Regions from separate parts of the Rhizobium sp. P2_G9 genome, predicted to be linked through region 4. Evidence: predicted binding sites of a transcription regulator. Region 4 holds the regulator's gene; each other region holds the start of a gene.

The links. The regulator LexA, encoded in region 4, represses DNA repair genes until DNA is damaged. The targets are predictions, from matches to a motif close to TGTTCNNNNTGTGTTCNG.
Region 1: AC1DYF_RS16865 (ribonuclease T2 family protein) is a predicted target of LexA. The motif match lies at 1,570-1,587, and genes of this name have one in related genera.
Region 2: AC1DYF_RS07855 (YifB family Mg chelatase-like AAA ATPase) is a predicted target of LexA. The motif match lies at 1,931-1,948, and genes of this name have one in related genera.
Region 3: dnaE (DNA polymerase III subunit alpha) is a predicted target of LexA. The motif match lies at 2,376-2,393, and genes of this name have one in related genera.

The regions. Positions count from the first base shown of each region.
Region 1 is NZ_JBFUFK010000018.1:44,940-49,150, forward strand. Features, by position in the region: gene ettA (energy-dependent translational throttle protein EttA) at 1-668, opposite strand, end outside; gene AC1DYF_RS16865 (ribonuclease T2 family protein) at 766-1,554, opposite strand; gene AC1DYF_RS16870 (alpha/beta fold hydrolase) at 1,723-2,679, shown strand; gene AC1DYF_RS16875 (DMT family transporter) at 2,672-3,601, shown strand; gene AC1DYF_RS16880 (TerC family protein) at 3,685-4,211, shown strand, end outside.
Region 2 is NZ_JBFUFK010000007.1:82,748-86,958, forward strand. Features, by position in the region: gene AC1DYF_RS07840 (endonuclease/exonuclease/phosphatase family protein) at 1-22, shown strand, start outside; gene gshB (glutathione synthase) at 124-1,071, shown strand; gene AC1DYF_RS07850 (hypothetical protein) at 1,234-1,467, opposite strand; gene AC1DYF_RS07855 (YifB family Mg chelatase-like AAA ATPase) at 2,039-3,571, shown strand; gene AC1DYF_RS07860 (hypothetical protein) at 3,586-4,032, shown strand; gene cysK (cysteine synthase A) at 4,029-4,211, opposite strand, start outside.
Region 3 is NZ_JBFUFK010000009.1:137,920-142,130, forward strand. Features, by position in the region: gene AC1DYF_RS09820 (molybdenum cofactor biosynthesis protein MoaE) at 1-461, opposite strand, end outside; gene moaD (molybdopterin converting factor subunit 1) at 463-720, opposite strand; gene pgsA (CDP-diacylglycerol--glycerol-3-phosphate 3-phosphatidyltransferase) at 717-1,307, opposite strand; gene AC1DYF_RS09835 (hypothetical protein) at 1,551-2,207, shown strand; gene dnaE (DNA polymerase III subunit alpha) at 2,616-4,211, shown strand, end outside.
Region 4 is NZ_JBFUFK010000012.1:24,294-28,504, reverse strand. Features, by position in the region: gene glmU (bifunctional UDP-N-acetylglucosamine diphosphorylase/glucosamine-1-phosphate N-acetyltransferase GlmU) at 1-1,228, shown strand, start outside; gene lexA (transcriptional repressor LexA) at 1,280-1,999, opposite strand; gene AC1DYF_RS11840 (hypothetical protein) at 2,310-2,453, opposite strand; gene coaD (pantetheine-phosphate adenylyltransferase) at 2,734-3,228, shown strand; gene AC1DYF_RS11830 (peptidylprolyl isomerase) at 3,251-3,820, shown strand; gene AC1DYF_RS11825 (peptidylprolyl isomerase) at 3,896-4,211, shown strand, end outside.

The DNA.
Region 1 (4,211 bases), on a different contig from region 4:
ATCCAGCCGGTGACATTGTCGAGGAAGTAGCGGTCGTGGGTGACCATCAGCACGGCGCCCGGATATTCGCGCAGATGCTTTTCCAGCCAGGCGATGGTTTCAGCGTCGAGATGGTTGGTCGGTTCGTCAAGCAACAGCAGACTGGGCTGGCGCAGCAGCAATTGGCAGAGCGCCACGCGGCGCTTCTCACCGCCGGAGAGATTGTCGATCGTGGCGTCGCCCGGCGGGCAACGCAGCGCTTCCATCGCCATCTCGACCTGCGAATCCAGGTCCCAGAGGTTCTGGCTGTCGATGATGTCCTGGAGTTTTGCCCCCTCGTCCGCCGTCTCGTCGGAATAGTTCATCATCAATTCGTTGTAGCGGTCGAGGATCGCCTTCTTCGAGGCGACCCCCTCCATGACATTGCCGAGCACGCTGAGCGACTCGTCGAGTTGCGGCTCCTGCGCCAGATAGCCGACCGTGGCGCCCTCGGCGACCCAGGCCTCGCCCGTCCATTCCTTGTCCATGCCGGCCATGATCCGCAGCACGGTCGACTTACCGGCGCCGTTGGGGCCGAGAATGCCGATCTTGGCATCGGGATAGAAAGAAAGGTGGATATTCTCCAGCACTTTCTTGGTGCCGTAGGCCTTGGTGAGCCCGGACATATGGTAGATGAATTGGCGCGCCATGCCGAAACCTCGATGAACGATCCTTGGAAGTTGTCGGCTATGTAGGGCAATTCGGATTGACGGGCAATGTTCAATCGGCCGAATCCAACAGGCGCGTTCATTGCTGCCCGACAGAGTCGACAATCCCCTCCACGCAGCCGAACTTGGTTGTCCCCGCCGTGGCGATCAGCGCTTTGAGATCATCGCCCTCGGTGCTTCCGAGCCCGATGGTGATGCCGGTAATGATCTCGCGGTCGCCGTCCTTGCGGCAGCGCATCTTGATCTTGTCGCCGGCGCCCGCCCCGAAGGCGGTCTCGAAAGCAGCCTTGATCTCGGCCTGCCTGAGTGTCTTGCCGATATTGTCGCCGAACAGTTGGCCGACAGCGGACTGGTTGACGGCCGCCAGCATTTTCAGCGAGCGCTCGTAATAGCGCGCCGCGACATCGCCGGAACAGGTCCCGTGCTTGACCCATTCATGGCGCTCGAGCCCCGACACCATGCCCGGCATGGCCTTGGTGAGCTCCACCTTGAGACCCTCATCGAGCGCCAAGGCCGGCATGGCGAGCCACTTGTGCTGCTTGTCCTGATCCTTGAGGGCATCCGGCACGCCGCAATATGTCTGCCGCATGCGCCAAAGACCGTTCAGCGAGAATTGGCGCGCCGCAAGATCGCTGGCCGACTGGTCACGGCATTCGGCCATGTTGGATTTCCCCTCACAGAAAGCCGGCTGCCAGCCCAACCCAAGTATCATGACGGTCTTTCCCGTCGCCGCGGTGGCGGGCGAATTGTCGTCATCGGCCGGACTGTCGGGCATCTCCGCCGCAGAGAGCAGTGCCGGGAAGGCCAGGAAAACGGCACAGCAAAGCAATGGGAGCAGCCGAAGCGCTCCATTTATCATCCGTTGCATGGATAACTCCTCATAAAGAACAAAACATGAATATAAGAAGCACAATTCAGGAAAATTGCAACCCTGAATCTTATTGCGTTTAAAGATTCATCAAGCAATTTGCCACTTTATGTTCCGTCTTTTCTCGTTCATCACTAATCGCCATCGGGGCGCAATATCGGGACAGCCATGACCTACGAGACGCCGATTGAATTCGCGAGCCCGAGCGGGGCAAAACTATGCCTCCGGCACCAGGAGGCAGAGACAAACGGCAAGGCGACCGTGCTGATTTCGCATGGCCTTGTGGAACATTCCGGACGCTACCGCGCATTTGCCGGATTTCTTGCAGGGCGCGGCTATCACGTCTATGCCCACGACCATCGCGGCCATGGCAAGAGCACGGCTCTTGACGCCGAGCCTGGACGCTTCGCGCGAAAAGATGGCGCAAGGCGCGTCGTCGAGGACCTGCTCGCCGTCCGCGACTTTGCCGCCAGCCGGCATCCAGGCTTGCCGATCATCCTGTTCGGCCACTCCTTTGGCGGCAATGTCGCGCTGGCTGCGGCTGAAGCGCAACCCGCCAGCTTTCAGGGGCTTGCCGTCTGGAACACGAATGCCAATCCGGGCATGGCCGGAAAGGCCCTGGTGCTGCTGCTCAAGACCGAACGCTTCCTCAAGGGCTCGGATGTCCCCAGTTTCTACGGTATGCGCTTGACCTTCGATACCTGGGCGAAATCGCTTCCCGAGGCGCGCTCGGATTTCGACTGGCTGTCGCGTGACGCTCGCCAAGTGAAGGCCTATGTCGAGGATCCGCTCTGCGGCAGCCGGCCGTCGGTCTCCATGTGGCTCGACGTCTTGCAACTGGCGGGAGAAGCCGGTCATGTGGCCGCGCTGCGCCGATTGCCGAAGACCTTGCCAGTACATCTCGTCGGCGGCGGCAAGGATCCGGTGACAAAGGGTGGCGAGACGATGCGAAAACTCGCGAGGCAGTTGACGTCGCTTGGCATGAATGCGACGAACCTGACGATTTACGAAGACATGCGTCATGAAACGCTCAACGAGATCGGCCGCGAAGAGGCGATGAAAGCCTTCGCAGCCTGGGCCGACGGCGTTGTCATGAAAGTTTCACAGAATGAGGCAAATGGCTGACTCGACTCTCATTTCCCGTCCTCGCCTGCTGCCAAGCACCGGCGTCACGCTGATGTGCGCCTCGGTGCTGACGGCGCCATTGATCGATGTCTTCTCCAAGCTCGCCGTTGGCAGCGTGCCGGCCGGCGAGGTCTGTTTCGCACGCTTCCTCTTTCAGGCCCTTTTCATGCTGCCTTTCGCGCTGATGCGCGGCCGGCTGTTCAGCCGCTCGCTTTTCCAGGGCAGCCTGCATTTCCTGCGCGGCTTCCTCATCCTCGCCGGCATGACCGCCTATACCTATGCGCTGAGGACCATGCCGGTCGCCGATGCCATCGCCATCTTCTTCGTCGAACCTGCAATCCTGACGCTGATGAGCGGCATCCTCCTCAAGGAGCATATCAGCCGCAACAAGATCATCGCCTGCGCCACCGGCTTCGGTGGATCGCTGATGGTGATCCAGCCCTCATTCAGCCAGTTCGGCTGGGTGTCGCTGCTGCCGATGGCGACGGCCTTCACCGTCGCCTCCTTCCTGTTGCTGACGCGGATTTCGGCGCGCACGGAGGAGCCGTCGTCGATGCAGTTCCAGTCGAGCGTCTGGGGTCTGCTCGCCGCGAGCCTGCTGCTGGCGATCGGGCATCATGCCGAAATTCCCGTCTACGATCCGGTCTTGCCGGACCTGTCGACCGTGCTTTTCCTTGCCGGCGTCGGCCTTGCGGCGACGATATCCGGCATCCTATCGGTCTATGCCTACCGCGCCATGGCCGCCTCCGTGCTGGCGCCGCTGCAATATCTGGAAATCGTCACCGCCTGCATCGTCGCCTATTTCGTCTTCGGCGACTTCCCAGATGCGCTGAAATGGGCGGGCATCGTCATCATCATCGGCTCCGGCCTGTTCATCATCTGGCGCGAAGACAGGCCGGAAGCGGAGAACAGCGCGGCATAATCCGGATTTTGCCGGCTGGCCGCTTGCCAGCTGCGACATTCTGACGCTATCTGCAGCTATCTCCATCAGCGACAGGTCTGACCATGCTTTCCGGCATCTTCACCCTAGACAACCTTTTCACCATCGACAGCCTCATCACCTTCCTCATCCTGACAGCGCTGGAAACCGTGCTTGGTTTCGACAACCTGCTCTACATTTCGCTGGAATCGAAAAAGGTCGATCCGGCAAAGGAATCCTCGGTGCGGCGCACCGGCATCCTGCTCGCCATCGGCCTGCGCATCCTGCTGCTCTTCGTCGTGTTGCAGCTGATCGCCGCCTTCCAGACGCCAATCTGGCAGGTGCATTCGGTGATCTTCGGCGCCTCGATCACCGGCCATTCGCTGATCGTGCTGTTCGGCGGCATCTTCCTGATCTACACCGCGATCAAGGAAATCTGGCACATGATCGGCAGGCACGACCTCGAACATGGAATCGATACGGCACCGCGCCGCACGGTGGCCGCCGCGCTCATCTGGATTCTCATCATGAACGTGGTTTTCTCTTTCGATACAGTGCTTTCCGCGGTGGCATTGACGAAGAATTTCATCGTCATGAGTGCGGCGATCATCGT
Region 2 (4,211 bases), on a different contig from region 4:
CCGCATCGACGGCTTCGCCTGATCCCAGACTGGCTAGCCAGACCGGCTGGCCGGATGGGCTTGCCAGACCGGCGTGCCCGTCCTACATCATCCGCACGCATTCAGGGGCAGGAGAGCATTCCCATGGCAAAGATCAAGAACGTCGCCGTGCAGATGGACCATGTGTCCTCGATCAACATCACCGGCGATTCCACCTTTGCCATGAGCCTCGAAGCTCAGACCCGCGGCTACAATCTCTTCCACTATACGCCAAGCCGCCTCTCCATGCGCGACGGCAAGATTATCGCCACTGTCGAGCCGATGACGCTGCGCGATGTCAAGGGCGACCACTATACGCTCGGCGCGCCGGAGCGCGTGGATCTGTCAACGATGGATGTGGTGCTGCTCCGCCAGGACCCGCCCTTCGACATGGCCTATATCACGTCGACGCATCTGCTCGAGCGCATCCATCCGAAGACGCTCGTGGTCAATGATCCCAACTGGGTGCGCAATTCGCCGGAAAAGATCTTCGTCACCGAATTCGCCGACCTGATGCCGAAGACGCTGATCACCCGCGATCCCGCGGAGATCGCCGCCTTCCGTGCCGAAATGGGCGACATCATCCTGAAGCCGCTTTACGGCAATGGCGGCGCCGGCGTCTTTCACTCGTCGCGTGACGACCGCAATTTCACCTCACTGCTCGAAATGTTCAACCAAATGTTCCGCGAACCGTTCATCGCCCAGCAATACCTGCCCGACGTCCGCAAAGGCGACAAGCGCATCATCCTGATCGACGGCGAGCCCGCCGGCGCCATCAACCGCGTGCCGTCCGAGACCGACAGCCGCTCCAACATGCATGTCGGCGGCCGGGCTGAAAAGACTGAACTCACCGAACGCGAACAGGAAATCTGCCGCCGCATCGGCCCCGCGCTCCGTGAACGCGGCTTCATCCTCGTAGGCATCGATGTGATCGGGGATTATATGACCGAGATCAACGTGACCTCGCCGACCGGCATCCGCGAAGTGCGGAAATTCGGCGGTGCCGATATTGCGGCATTGTTCTGGGATGCTGTCGAGAGACGGCGGGGTTGAGGGCAATCGCGGCGGTTCCACGGCCGCCTCTGCTGCCGCTTTAAAATTCTCTGCAAACTTGCTGCGCCGGCCTACAATTTTGTTCGCTTGTCGTTCTTTTTTGTGACTTGGCCTGCCGAAATCTGCAAGATCGGAAGCGGCTGTCGCAGCCGTGGTCGGTGATTACTTAGGCAGCATGTTCCGACCTGCGCCCCTGATGGCCAAGCTCGCGTCCGACATGCTTACGAGCAGGCCGGCGGCAATGGCGCTGTCGAGTGCCCTCGTATAGTCGGCCCCCTTGAGCAGGTGTCTCCTGGCATGGCTCTCCACGGCGCTTCTCGTAGCAGTGGGGGATACGCCGTAGCGGCGATTATAAAAGGCATCGAGAATGATTTGGTGTTGTTCGTTGAATTTCACAATGATTCTCCAATCACAAAAACTCTATCATAAATTGAACCACTTGGATATGGACAAAGTTAAGGGTGTTGACTATGAACCAAGATGGTATCAAGCCGATTTATCGCAGCCTTGTTCATACCACGCTCCGTTTCCGCCGTTGGCAAATTAGCTGTTCGTCGGGTGGTCGGTGGTGGCAGCGCGCGGTGGACGACTTCCCCGGACGTTGACGAGATGTTCACTCATCTCGTGCCGATTTCTGGCGTTGCATCAAGCACAACAGCATCCATGTCGCTGAAGACGCTCATGCGCCGTCACTATGCGACGGGGCCGGCTGGCATCAAGCCGGCGGAAAACTCAATGTGCCCGGCAATATTACAATTTGCGATGCTGACCTGCCATGGGTAATTTCCTCCAAGGTGGTTTGGTGTCCGCCCGTTGGTAGGAACGATGCTTTAGGCCAGACACCAGCGGGGCAGATTTTTGTTCGTTCATTGTTCTTGTTTTATTCCTTGACCTGTGTTTAGCTGCAAGCTGTTGCCGTTGACCAGGGAAAGTTGTTTCACGGCAGCATTGAGCAGGGACAGGCCGCATGGTTGGAAGAGTCAGGACGGTTGCATTTCAGGGCATTGAGGGCGTGCCGGTGGATGTGCAGGTGATGTTCGGGCCGGGGAAGATCGCCGTACAGATCGTCGGACTCCCGGACAAGGCCGTGGCTGAGAGCCGTGAACGGGTGCAGGCCGCCATTCATGCCTCCGGCCTTGCGATGCCGCCGAAAAGGCTGACGGTCAATCTGGCGCCGGCTGATTTGCCCAAAGAGGGCAGTCATTTTGATTTGCCGATTGCGCTGGCGATCATGGCGTCACTTGGCGCGGTGCCGGCTGATGCGTTGGCGGAATTTCTGGTCATCGGCGAGCTCAATCTCGATGGCACGATCGGTCCGGTCGCAGGTGTGCTACCGGCGGCGATCGCGGCCAATGCGATGAACCGGGGCCTGATCTGCCCGCATGAATGCGGACCGGAGGCGGCCTGGGCCGGGCCAGGCTTCAATATCCTAGCTCCGCGCAGCCTGATCGGGCTGGCAAACCATTTCCGCGGCACGCAGGTGTTGACCCGACCCGAGCCTGCGGTCCGCCAGAATCCGGCCAATCTCCCCGATCTCGCCGACATCAAGGGCCAGGAAAGCGCCAAGCGGGCGCTGGAGGTCGCGGCGGCTGGCGGGCATAATCTGTTGATGGTCGGGCCGCCCGGTTCGGGCAAGTCGATGCTGGCGCAGCGTCTGCCCTCGATCCTGCCGCCGCTGACATCAGGCGAATTGCTTGACGTGTCGATGATCCACTCGATCGCCGGCCAGCTTTCCGGCGGCAAGCTGTCGGACCGGCGGCCGTTCCGGGCGCCGCATCATTCCGCCACCATGGCGGCGCTCATCGGTGGTGGAATGAAAGCGCGGCCGGGAGAGGCGTCGCTCGCGCATAATGGCGTGCTTTTCCTCGATGAATTGCCGGAATTCCACCCGCAGGCGCTCGATGCGCTGCGGCAGCCGCTTGAAACCGCCGAATGCGTCATCGCCCGCGCCAACCATCATGTCAGCTACCCCGCCAGGATCCAGCTGATCGCGGCGATGAATCCCTGCCGCTGCGGCATGGCGGGCGAGCCGGGGCATACCTGCCAAAGAGGTCCGCGTTGCGTCAGTGACTATCAGGGCCGGATCTCCGGGCCGCTGCTCGACCGCATCGATATTCGCGTCGACGTGCCGGCCGTCTCGGCCTTCGACCTGATCCGCCCGGCAGCGGCCGAGTCGAGCGCGGTCGTTGCCAAGCGCGTCGCCAATGCGCGGCAATTGCAGCGCGACCGCTTCATCGCCGCCGGCCAGCCGGAGACGGATTGCAATGCCCGGTGCTCGACAATGCTGATCGAAAAGATCGCCGAGCCGGATGCCGGCGGATTGCAGCTGCTGCGCGAAGCAGCCGACCGGATGAAGTTTTCCGCCCGCGGCTATCATCGGATTCTGAAAGTGGCGCGGACGCTCGCCGATCTCGACGGTGCGGCGCATGTCGGCCGCATTCACCTTGCCGAGGCGATTTCATACCGGATTGCTGGTGATCGATTGCTGAGTGCGGCGTGATCGGGGAATGGCCGATGCCGGATTTCATCAGGTTGAGCACGATGTGGGATGCTTGCCCGGGCTCGCCGGAGCCCGAATGCTCCGTTGTGGGGTCGGCGCTAACCCTCCGCTTTCTCCTCGGCCCATGGACGAATGAGGCGGAGCATGACGCGTGGGGAACCTTGACGTTTGCCGGCTGCAGCCGCTGGCGCCTGGGCCGGACGAATGACGAAGGCTGGTATCTCGGGCAGTGCCGCTATAGCGGAGTGGCCCCGGGATGGGGAGAGTTCTACGAAATTACCGGACCTGACGATCGCCGCGACGCGCCGACCGACTGGCGCGCGCTGAAAGGTGGCGGAGACCGACATTTCCTCTACTATTTCAAGGACGAGACCTTCGAGTGCCTCGCATCGGACTGGCGATATGAAGGGGCCAGCATGGGGCCGGCCCAAATCGGTCGTCGTAAAAGCTGGCCGAATTAACCGCCCAATCCATCGAACAGCACGGTCGACAGATAGCGTTCGGCAAACGAGGGAATGATCACGACGATATTCTTGCCGGCATTTTCCTCGCGCTGTCCGACCTTGATCGCCGCCGTCAGTGCCGCGCCGGAGGAAATGCCGACCGGCACGCCTTCGAGTTTTGCCACCAACCGGGCATT
Region 3 (4,211 bases), on a different contig from region 4:
TCCCACTTCCGGACGGCCGTGTCATCCGCATCCTTCGCGCTGACCCAGGCACCTTCGGCGCCGCCAACTGCATGTTCCTTCTTCCAGAACGGTGCCGACGTTTTCAGGAAATCCATGACGAAATTGGCGGCATCGAAGGCCGCCTGGCGATGGCTCGATGCTGCGACGACCAGGACGATATTTTCGCCTGGCACGATCTTTCCGTAACGATGGATCGCCGTCAGTCCCTTGAGCGGCCAGCGCTCGGCCGCAAGCTGGCAGACGCGCACAATTTCGGACTCCGCCATGCCAGGATAATGTTCGAGTTCCAGCGCCGAGAGCCGCCCGTCCTCGTCGCGGCAGAGGCCGGTGAAGGTTACGACTGCACCGATATCGTGCCGCCCGGTCGTGATCCGCGCCGTCTCGGCGGCGATGTCGAAATCCTCCGCCTGCACCCGGACATGCGGTTCGAGGCTAGACATCTCAGCCGCCCGTCATCGGCGGGAAGATGCCGATTTCGCGCGCCCCGGCAATCCGTTCATCCTGTTCGGCATGTTCCTGGTCGATTGCGACGCGGATCACCCTGTCGTGTTCCAGCGCAAGTTCATATTCTTCGCCGAGCGTCTTGAGATGAGTGAGCAAATCACCCACGGTCAGCACGCTCGGCGGCAGTTCGATCGTCTCGCCGGACTTGCCGATCCGTTCGCGCACCCAGGCGAAATAAACCAAGTCGACCTTCATTCGTCTTCATCCACAATATGCTTGAGCCCGGCGCGAAAATAGTCATAGCCGGTATACATGGTCAGGATCGCCGCGATCCAGAGCAGGATGATGCCGATCAGTGTCGCATGCGGCAGCACTTTGTCGCCTGCGGGGCCGGCGAGCAGAAAGCCGATGGCGACCATCTGCGCCGTGGTTTTCCACTTGGCGATCCGGGTCACCGGTACGGAAACCTTGAGTGCTGCCAGATATTCGCGCAGGCCTGAAACCAGGATTTCGCGGCAGAGAATGATGATCGCCGCCCAGAGCGACCAGCCGGCAATCGTGCCGTCGGCAGCGATGAGCAGCAACACGGCCGACACCAGCAGCTTGTCGGCGATCGGATCGAGCATCTTGCCGATATTGGAAGTCTGCTTCCAGATGCGTGCCAGGTAGCCGTCGAGGAAATCGGTGATCGAGGCCACTGCAAATAGGCCGAGGGCGGTCCAGCGGGCAAAATCCGTGCTCTGCAGCGAACCTTCGATATAGAAGCACAGAACGATCAGCGGCACGGCGATGATCCGGCCATAGGTCAGCATATTCGGGATGTTATAAGCGCGCTTTGCCATGTGTTCTGTCTTAGACTCGCAATTGCTACCAGATGATGGCTTCAGGCAATGAAGGTCAAGCCCGGCCGGGCGCGCGCTCCCCTCGCGGGCAAAATAGGCAGGCGCGCGTTCGCTTTCAAATGCATTTGCGTCAAGAATCATGTTTTTTTGCCGGTGACTCCAGATTCGCACAATTAGGGCTCCGGCAACTTGTTTCGCGTAGAATCATAACGCGCCCGTGGGATATGGCGCTGAGGGAAAACAATGAAATTGGTTCTGGCTGGGCTGACCGCTTGTCTTGTCGCGTCATCGGGAATGGCGCATGCCGGTGATGCCCTGTCGTTCGACAAATATTGGCTAACGCCGACTGTCAGCACGCTCGGTGTCGGCATCGAAGGGGGTTACCGCTGGAACGAATATTGGGGCGGTCGCCTCAGCCTCAATGGCGGTGCCTTCGACTATGTCTACCACGACAAGGATGCCGACCTGCACAACCATGTCTCGTTGTTGAGCGCCGGCGCGACGGCCGATTACTATCCCTTCGCCGACGATTTCCGCGTCTCCGCCGGTGTGCGGCTGTCGGACAGCAAGGTTAATGGCCGGATGAAGAACCTCGTCAAGCGCGGCAAGCATTTCAGCATCGTCATCGACGATCCGCTGACCACCTACACGGCGCGCCAGAATGCCATCCAGCCCTATCTCGGCATCGGCTATTCCGCCCAGATTAACGAGCGCACCTCGCTCAGTTTCGATCTAGGCGCGCTCTATGCCGGCTCGCCAAGCCTGAGCGTCGATTCGCATGCTGAAAAATTCGGTTTCACCAAAGGCCAGATCGACCGCGAGATCGACCGTGAACGCGACCGCATCTCCAAGTTTACCTTTTATCCCGTCGCGCAGATCGGTTTGAACTTCCGCTTCTGACCGACGCTGACGGACTTCAGGCTTCCTCCGCTCTATCTCCCTGACCGTCCGGTCTAATCGCGGGGGCGTGGGCCTATGTCCTTTGTCGCGATCGCCTCCAGGGCCGGTCGCTCGCTCCGCATTTCATCAATACTTTTTTAACCTTGCCCCTGTGGATAGCGTTGACTACGGAACATTAATAGAACATATAAGAAACATAACGGAACTGGAGGCAGAAATGAGCGAATTTCTTCGTGATATGGCAGCATTTACCTCGGTCGTCATGTTTGTGGCGAGCTTCGCCGTCGTGATGATGTCGTTCTGATCCTGTGGGGAAAATGCGCCGTTGCCCGGCCCAAGCTGGCATAGGACGATGGCACCCGCTACATTGGAGAGGAATGGATTCTCTTATGGTGCGGCATGGAACAGATGGACACGATCAGCGCCCTTTCAGGCCTTGCGGAAAGCCCGCAATTCGTTCATCTGAGGATCCATTCCGCCTATTCGCTTCTTGAAGGCGCCCTGCCGGTCAAGAAGATCATCGCCAAGGCCGTCGCCGACCAACAGCCGGCGCTCGGTCTGACCGATACCAACAACCTGTTTGCCGCATTGGAATTCTCCAAGACTGCCTCGGGCGAGGGGCTGCAGCCGATCATCGGCTGCCAGCTGTCGATCGATTTCGAGGAAGAGGCGTCAGATGAGCGCAACGGACGGACCCAGCAGCCGAAAAAGCTGCCGGCGCTCGTGCTGCTTGCGGCGACCACTGAAGGCTACCAGCACCTGTCCGAGCTGGTAAGCCGCGCCTATATGGAAGGCGAGGGGCATGCCTCGATCCATATCAAGCGCTCCTGGCTCGGCGATCACATGCCGGGCGTCATCGCACTCACCGGGGCGGCAACCGGCCCGGTCGACATGGCGATGCGCGACGGCAACACGGCGGTCGCCGAACGCCGCCTGCAGCTGTTGATGCAGCTCTTCGGCGACAGGCTCTATATCGAGCTGCAGCGGCACGGCGCCTATGACAGGCAGCATGAGGCGAAGATGCTCGATCTCGCCTATCGCCTCGAGCTGCCCATCGTCGCCACCAATGAGCCGTTCTTCCCGACGGTGCAGGATTTCGAAGCGCATGACGCGCTGATGGCCGTGGCGCAAGGCACACTGGTATCGGACGACAATCGCTTCCGCCTGACCCCGGATCATTATTTCAAAAGCCGCAAGGAAATGGCCGCTCTGTTCGCCGATCTGCCCGAGGCGATCGAGAACACGATCGAGATCGCCCGCCGCTGCTCCTTCCTGCTGAAATCCGTCTCGCCCATCCTGCCGCGGTTTACCGGTGGCACAGGCGATGCGGAGGCAGCCGAGAAGGCGGAATCCGACGAGTTGAATCGTCAGGCCTGGGAAGGTCTCAACCACCGCCTCGCCTCCATCGGTCTCGCGGCCGGCTATAGCGAGGACGATTATCGCAAGCGGCTGGAATTCGAGCTCGGCATTATCGAGAAGATGAAATTCCCAGGCTACTTCCTGATCGTCGCGGACTTTATCAAATGGGCCAAGGCCCATGACATTCCGGTCGGCCCGGGCCGCGGTTCGGGTGCAGGCTCGCTGGTCGCCTACGCGCTGACGATCACCGATATCGATCCGCTACGCTTCTCGCTGCTGTTCGAGCGCTTCCTCAATCCCGAACGCGTGTCGATGCCGGACTTCGACATCGACTTCTGCCAGGATCGCCGCGAAGAGGTGATCCGCTATGTCCAGGCCAAGTATGGCCGCGATCAGGTGGCGCAGATCATCACCTTCGGTTCGCTGCAGGCGCGTGCCGCACTGCGCGACGTCGGCCGCGTGCTCGAAATGCCCTATGGCCAGGTCGACCGCATCTGCAAGCTCGTGCCCAACAACCCGGCCAATCCGACGCCGCTTTCCAAGGCGATCGAGGAAGAACCGAAGCTGAAGGAAGAGGCGGAAAAGGAGCCGGTCGTCGCCCGCCTGCTCGACATCGCCCAGAAGATCGAGGGCCTTTACCGCCAC
Region 4 (4,211 bases):
CAGCGGTGCTGACTGCATCGCGCTGGTCGTTGGCCGCGATGCGGAGCCGGTCGTGGCCGCAGCGTCCGGGTCCGGTATCGAGGTCCGCGCCTTTGAACAGACCGAGCGGCTCGGCACAGGCCACGCTGTGCTGGCGGCGCGCGGCGAAATCGAAAAGGACTACGATCAGATCCTGGTCGCCTATGGCGACGGGCCTCTGATCGAACCCGCACCGCTGATCGAAGCGCTGGAGAAAGTGCGCGCCGGCTATGATGTCGCGGTCGTCGGCTTCGAAACCGACAAACCCACGGGCTATGGACGCCTGCTTACCAAGGACGGCGAGCTCGTCGCCATCCGCGAGGAAAAGGACGCGACAGAGGCCGAGCGGAAGGTCACCTTCTGCAATAGCGGCATCATGGCGATCGATGGCCGCAAGGCTTTGTCGCTGCTGACGAAAATCACCAACAACAATGTCAAGGGCGAGTATTACGTCACCGACATCATCGAAATCCTCCACCGCGAAGGCGGCAGGGCGGTGACGGTCGAAGCGCCGAGCGACATGGTTGCCGGCTGCAACAACCGGGCGGAACTCGCCGAACTCGAAGCGATCTGGCAGAAGAAGCGCCGCCATCAGTTGATGCTCTCCGGCGTCACGATGATCGCGCCGGAAACCGTCTTCCTGTCGCACGATACGCGGATCGGCCGCGACACCGTGATCGAACCGAATGTCTGGTTCGGCCCCGGCGTCACCATCGACAGTGACGTCGTCATCCACGCCTTCTCGCATATCGAGGGCGCCCATATTGCACCGGGCGCCAGCGTTGGTCCGTATGCACGGCTGCGGCCTGGCGCAGACCTGGGCGAAAAAGCCAAGGTCGGCAATTTCTGCGAAGTGAAGAATGCCGCGATCGGCGAGGGCGCCAAGGTCAATCATCTGAGCTATATCGGCGATGCGATCATCGGCGCGCGGGCGAATATCGGCGCCGGCACGATCACCTGCAATTATGATGGCTTCAACAAGTTCGAAACCCGGATCGGCGCCGACGCTTTCATCGGCTCGAACAGTGCGCTTGTCGCACCGGTGACGATCGGGGCAGGGGCGCTGACCGCCTCCGGCAGCGTGATCACCGAGGATGTTCCGGATGGCGCCGCCGGCTTCGGCCGCGCCCGTCAGGTCAACAAGGAGGGCTATGCGATCGTGATCATGGCACGCAACAAGGCGCTCAAGGAATCAAAGAAGAAGAAATGATATTAGCCGACGCAGGCGAGGCTGCTCGCCGCGCGTCAACCGATCGGCTTGTCAGTGATAGCGGCGAATGAGCCCGACCAGCTTGCCCTGGACCTTGACGCGATCCGGCCCGAAGATGCGGGTCTCGTAAGCCGGATTCGCGGCCTCAAGCGCAATGGAAGCCCCCTTGCGGCGGAAGCGCTTGAGCGTCGCCTCTTCGTCGTCGACGAGCGCCACGACGATGTCGCCCGGGCTGGCCGTGCTGCCGTTGCGGATGATGACTGTGTCGCCGTCGAGGATGCCGGCCTCGATCATCGAATCGCCCTTGACCTCGAGCGCATAATGTTCGCCGCCGCCGAGCATGCCGGCAGGGACTGAAATATCGTGGGTAATGTTCTGGATCGCCGAGATTGGCACGCCGGCAGCAATGCGGCCCATGACCGGGATTGACACCGCGTCACCGCTGTTCTCATTTGCAGCCGGCTTCGGCGCAGGCGCTGGCTGGACCTTGCCGAGCGAGCCTTCGATAACGCTCGGATTGAAACCCTTCTGCGGCGGCTTGATGCTCGGCGAATAGGCCTCGGGCAGCTTGATGACTTCGAGCGCCCGGGCACGGTTGGGAAGCCGGCGAATGAAACCGCGTTCCTCCAATGCCGTGATCAACCGGTGGATGCCGGACTTAGAGGCCAAATCGAGCGCATCCTTCATCTCATCGAACGAAGGGGGCACGCCGGACTCCTTCATCCGCTCATGGATGAACAGTAGAAGTTCCTGTTGTTTTCTCGTCAGCATGGACGTCCCCTTGGGAATCGTGAAACAAATCTCGAACAAACACTATATGTTCCATGTATGTTCCGCAAGGGTTTTAAATATGGTTAACGCGGAGGCCGATAAGCGGCTTTTGCTTATATGCCGGGAACCGCCCACCCACGTTCAATCCGCCGGTCTAAGCCGGCTCGCCCGAGGCATCGGATCTTTGCTTAGGTGGCTATGGCAGGGTCGCACAACGAAAAACCGGACGGCAGGGGAGCCGTCCGGTTTTTACACATGAGCGCGGGCTTGCGGGGAGGGGGTGGGGAGGGGACGCCCGCGCGTCTGGAACTTAGAACTGGAGGGCGGCACTGTGGGAAAGTGCATCCCGTGTGGCGTTGTTTTCACGCACTGCGTTAATGATCGAGGAAACTGCGGTCGCCACGAACATGACGGAAATCAGGCCTGCCATCAGGGTCAGCGTCATGTACATCATCGTCGTCGTCCTTTTCGTCTCTCGTCCGGGTGCGCTGTCGATGGAACCTTTATCCCACATCGCGCACCCGGTTGCTGTTTCCTTGGGAACATGCGCTTCTTGTTATCATTGCGCTGTCCTCCGAACTTGACGCCATATAACCATTGATGATCCGAACCGGCCGTGAATGGGGCGTTCATCCGCCGTTCAGGTTTCTGGCTCACCCGGAAACCATGGATTTTCGGTTGCGCCGATACCACATCCATGACAAAAGGCGGGACCATTTTCGGCAGCGCGCGCAATGACAACAGCCTTCTATCCCGGTTCATTCGATCCCCTGACCAACGGGCATCTGGACGTGCTGATCCAGGCACTCAACATCGCCTCCAAGGTCATCGTCGGCATCGGCGTCCATCCCGGCAAGGCACCGCTGTTCTCCTTCGAGGATCGCGCCTCGCTGATCCGCCTGTCGCTCGAAGACGTGTTGCCGGACCGGATCGGCGACATCCAGGTGATCTCCTTCGACAATCTCGTCGTCGATGCGGCGCGCGCGCATGGAACCAAAGTGCTGATCCGCGGTTTGCGCGACGGAACCGATCTCGACTACGAAATGCAGATGGCCGGCATGAACCGGCAGATGGCGCCGGATATCCAGACGGTGTTCCTGCCGGCCGGCACGGCGTCCAGGCCCATAACCGCCACATTGGTGCGCCAGATCGCCGCGATGGGCGGCGATGTCAGTGCTTTCGTGCCGAAGCCGGTGCTCGCCGCGCTCGAGGAAAAACGCCAACGCTGAGCCCAAAAACAACGGAGCTTCCATGATCTTCCTGAAATCCATCGCCGCGGCCGCATTGCTGCTGTTCGCCGGCCTTGCCGCCCAGGCATATGCCAATCCCAACCAGATCACCATCCAGCTCAAGAACGGTCCGGTCGTGATCCAGCTGATGCCGGATATCGCGCCGCAGCACGTCAAGCGCATCGAGGAACTGGCTGCCAAGCACCAATATGACAATGTCGCCTTCCACCGCGTCATCGACGGCTTCATGGCCCAGACCGGCGACGTCAAGTTCGGCAATCTGAAGAAGGGTTTCGATCCGAACGCGGTTGGCACCGGTGGCTCCGACCTGCCAGACCTGCCGGCCGAGTTTTCGCAAGTGCCGTTCGAGCGCGGCACGATCGGCATGGCCCGTTCGCAGGATCCCAATTCGGCCAATTCGCAGTTCTTCATCATGTTCGCGCCGGGCGATTTCCTCAACGGCCAGTACACGGTGGTCGGCAAGGTCGTTTCCGGCATGGAATTCGTCGACAAGATCAAGCGCGGCGACCCGAACAATAACGGTTCAGTCAGCGATCCCGACCGGATGATCAAGGTCACGGTCGGTAAATAACACCAGGCATTTACGGAGGGTTGCTGAGCAGCCCACGTTCAGAATGCGTCGAGACAACAAGCAAGGAGAAAACCCATGGCCGAGATCAAGGATCCGGAAAACACGCTCATCATGGAAACCACCAAGGGCAAGGTCGTCATCGAGTTGATGCCGAACGCCGCGCCCGGCCATGTGGCGCGCATCAAGGAACTGACCCGCGAAGGCGCCTATGACGGTGTCGTCTTCCACCGCGTCATCAATGAATTCATGGCCCAGACGGGCGATGTCGAATATGGCAAGAAGGGCGGCAAGTCCTTCGATCCGCGCCGCGCCGGCATGGGCGGTTCGGAAAAGCCGGATCTGAAGGCGGAATTCTCGGCGATCAGCCATGTGCGCGGCACCTGCTCGATGG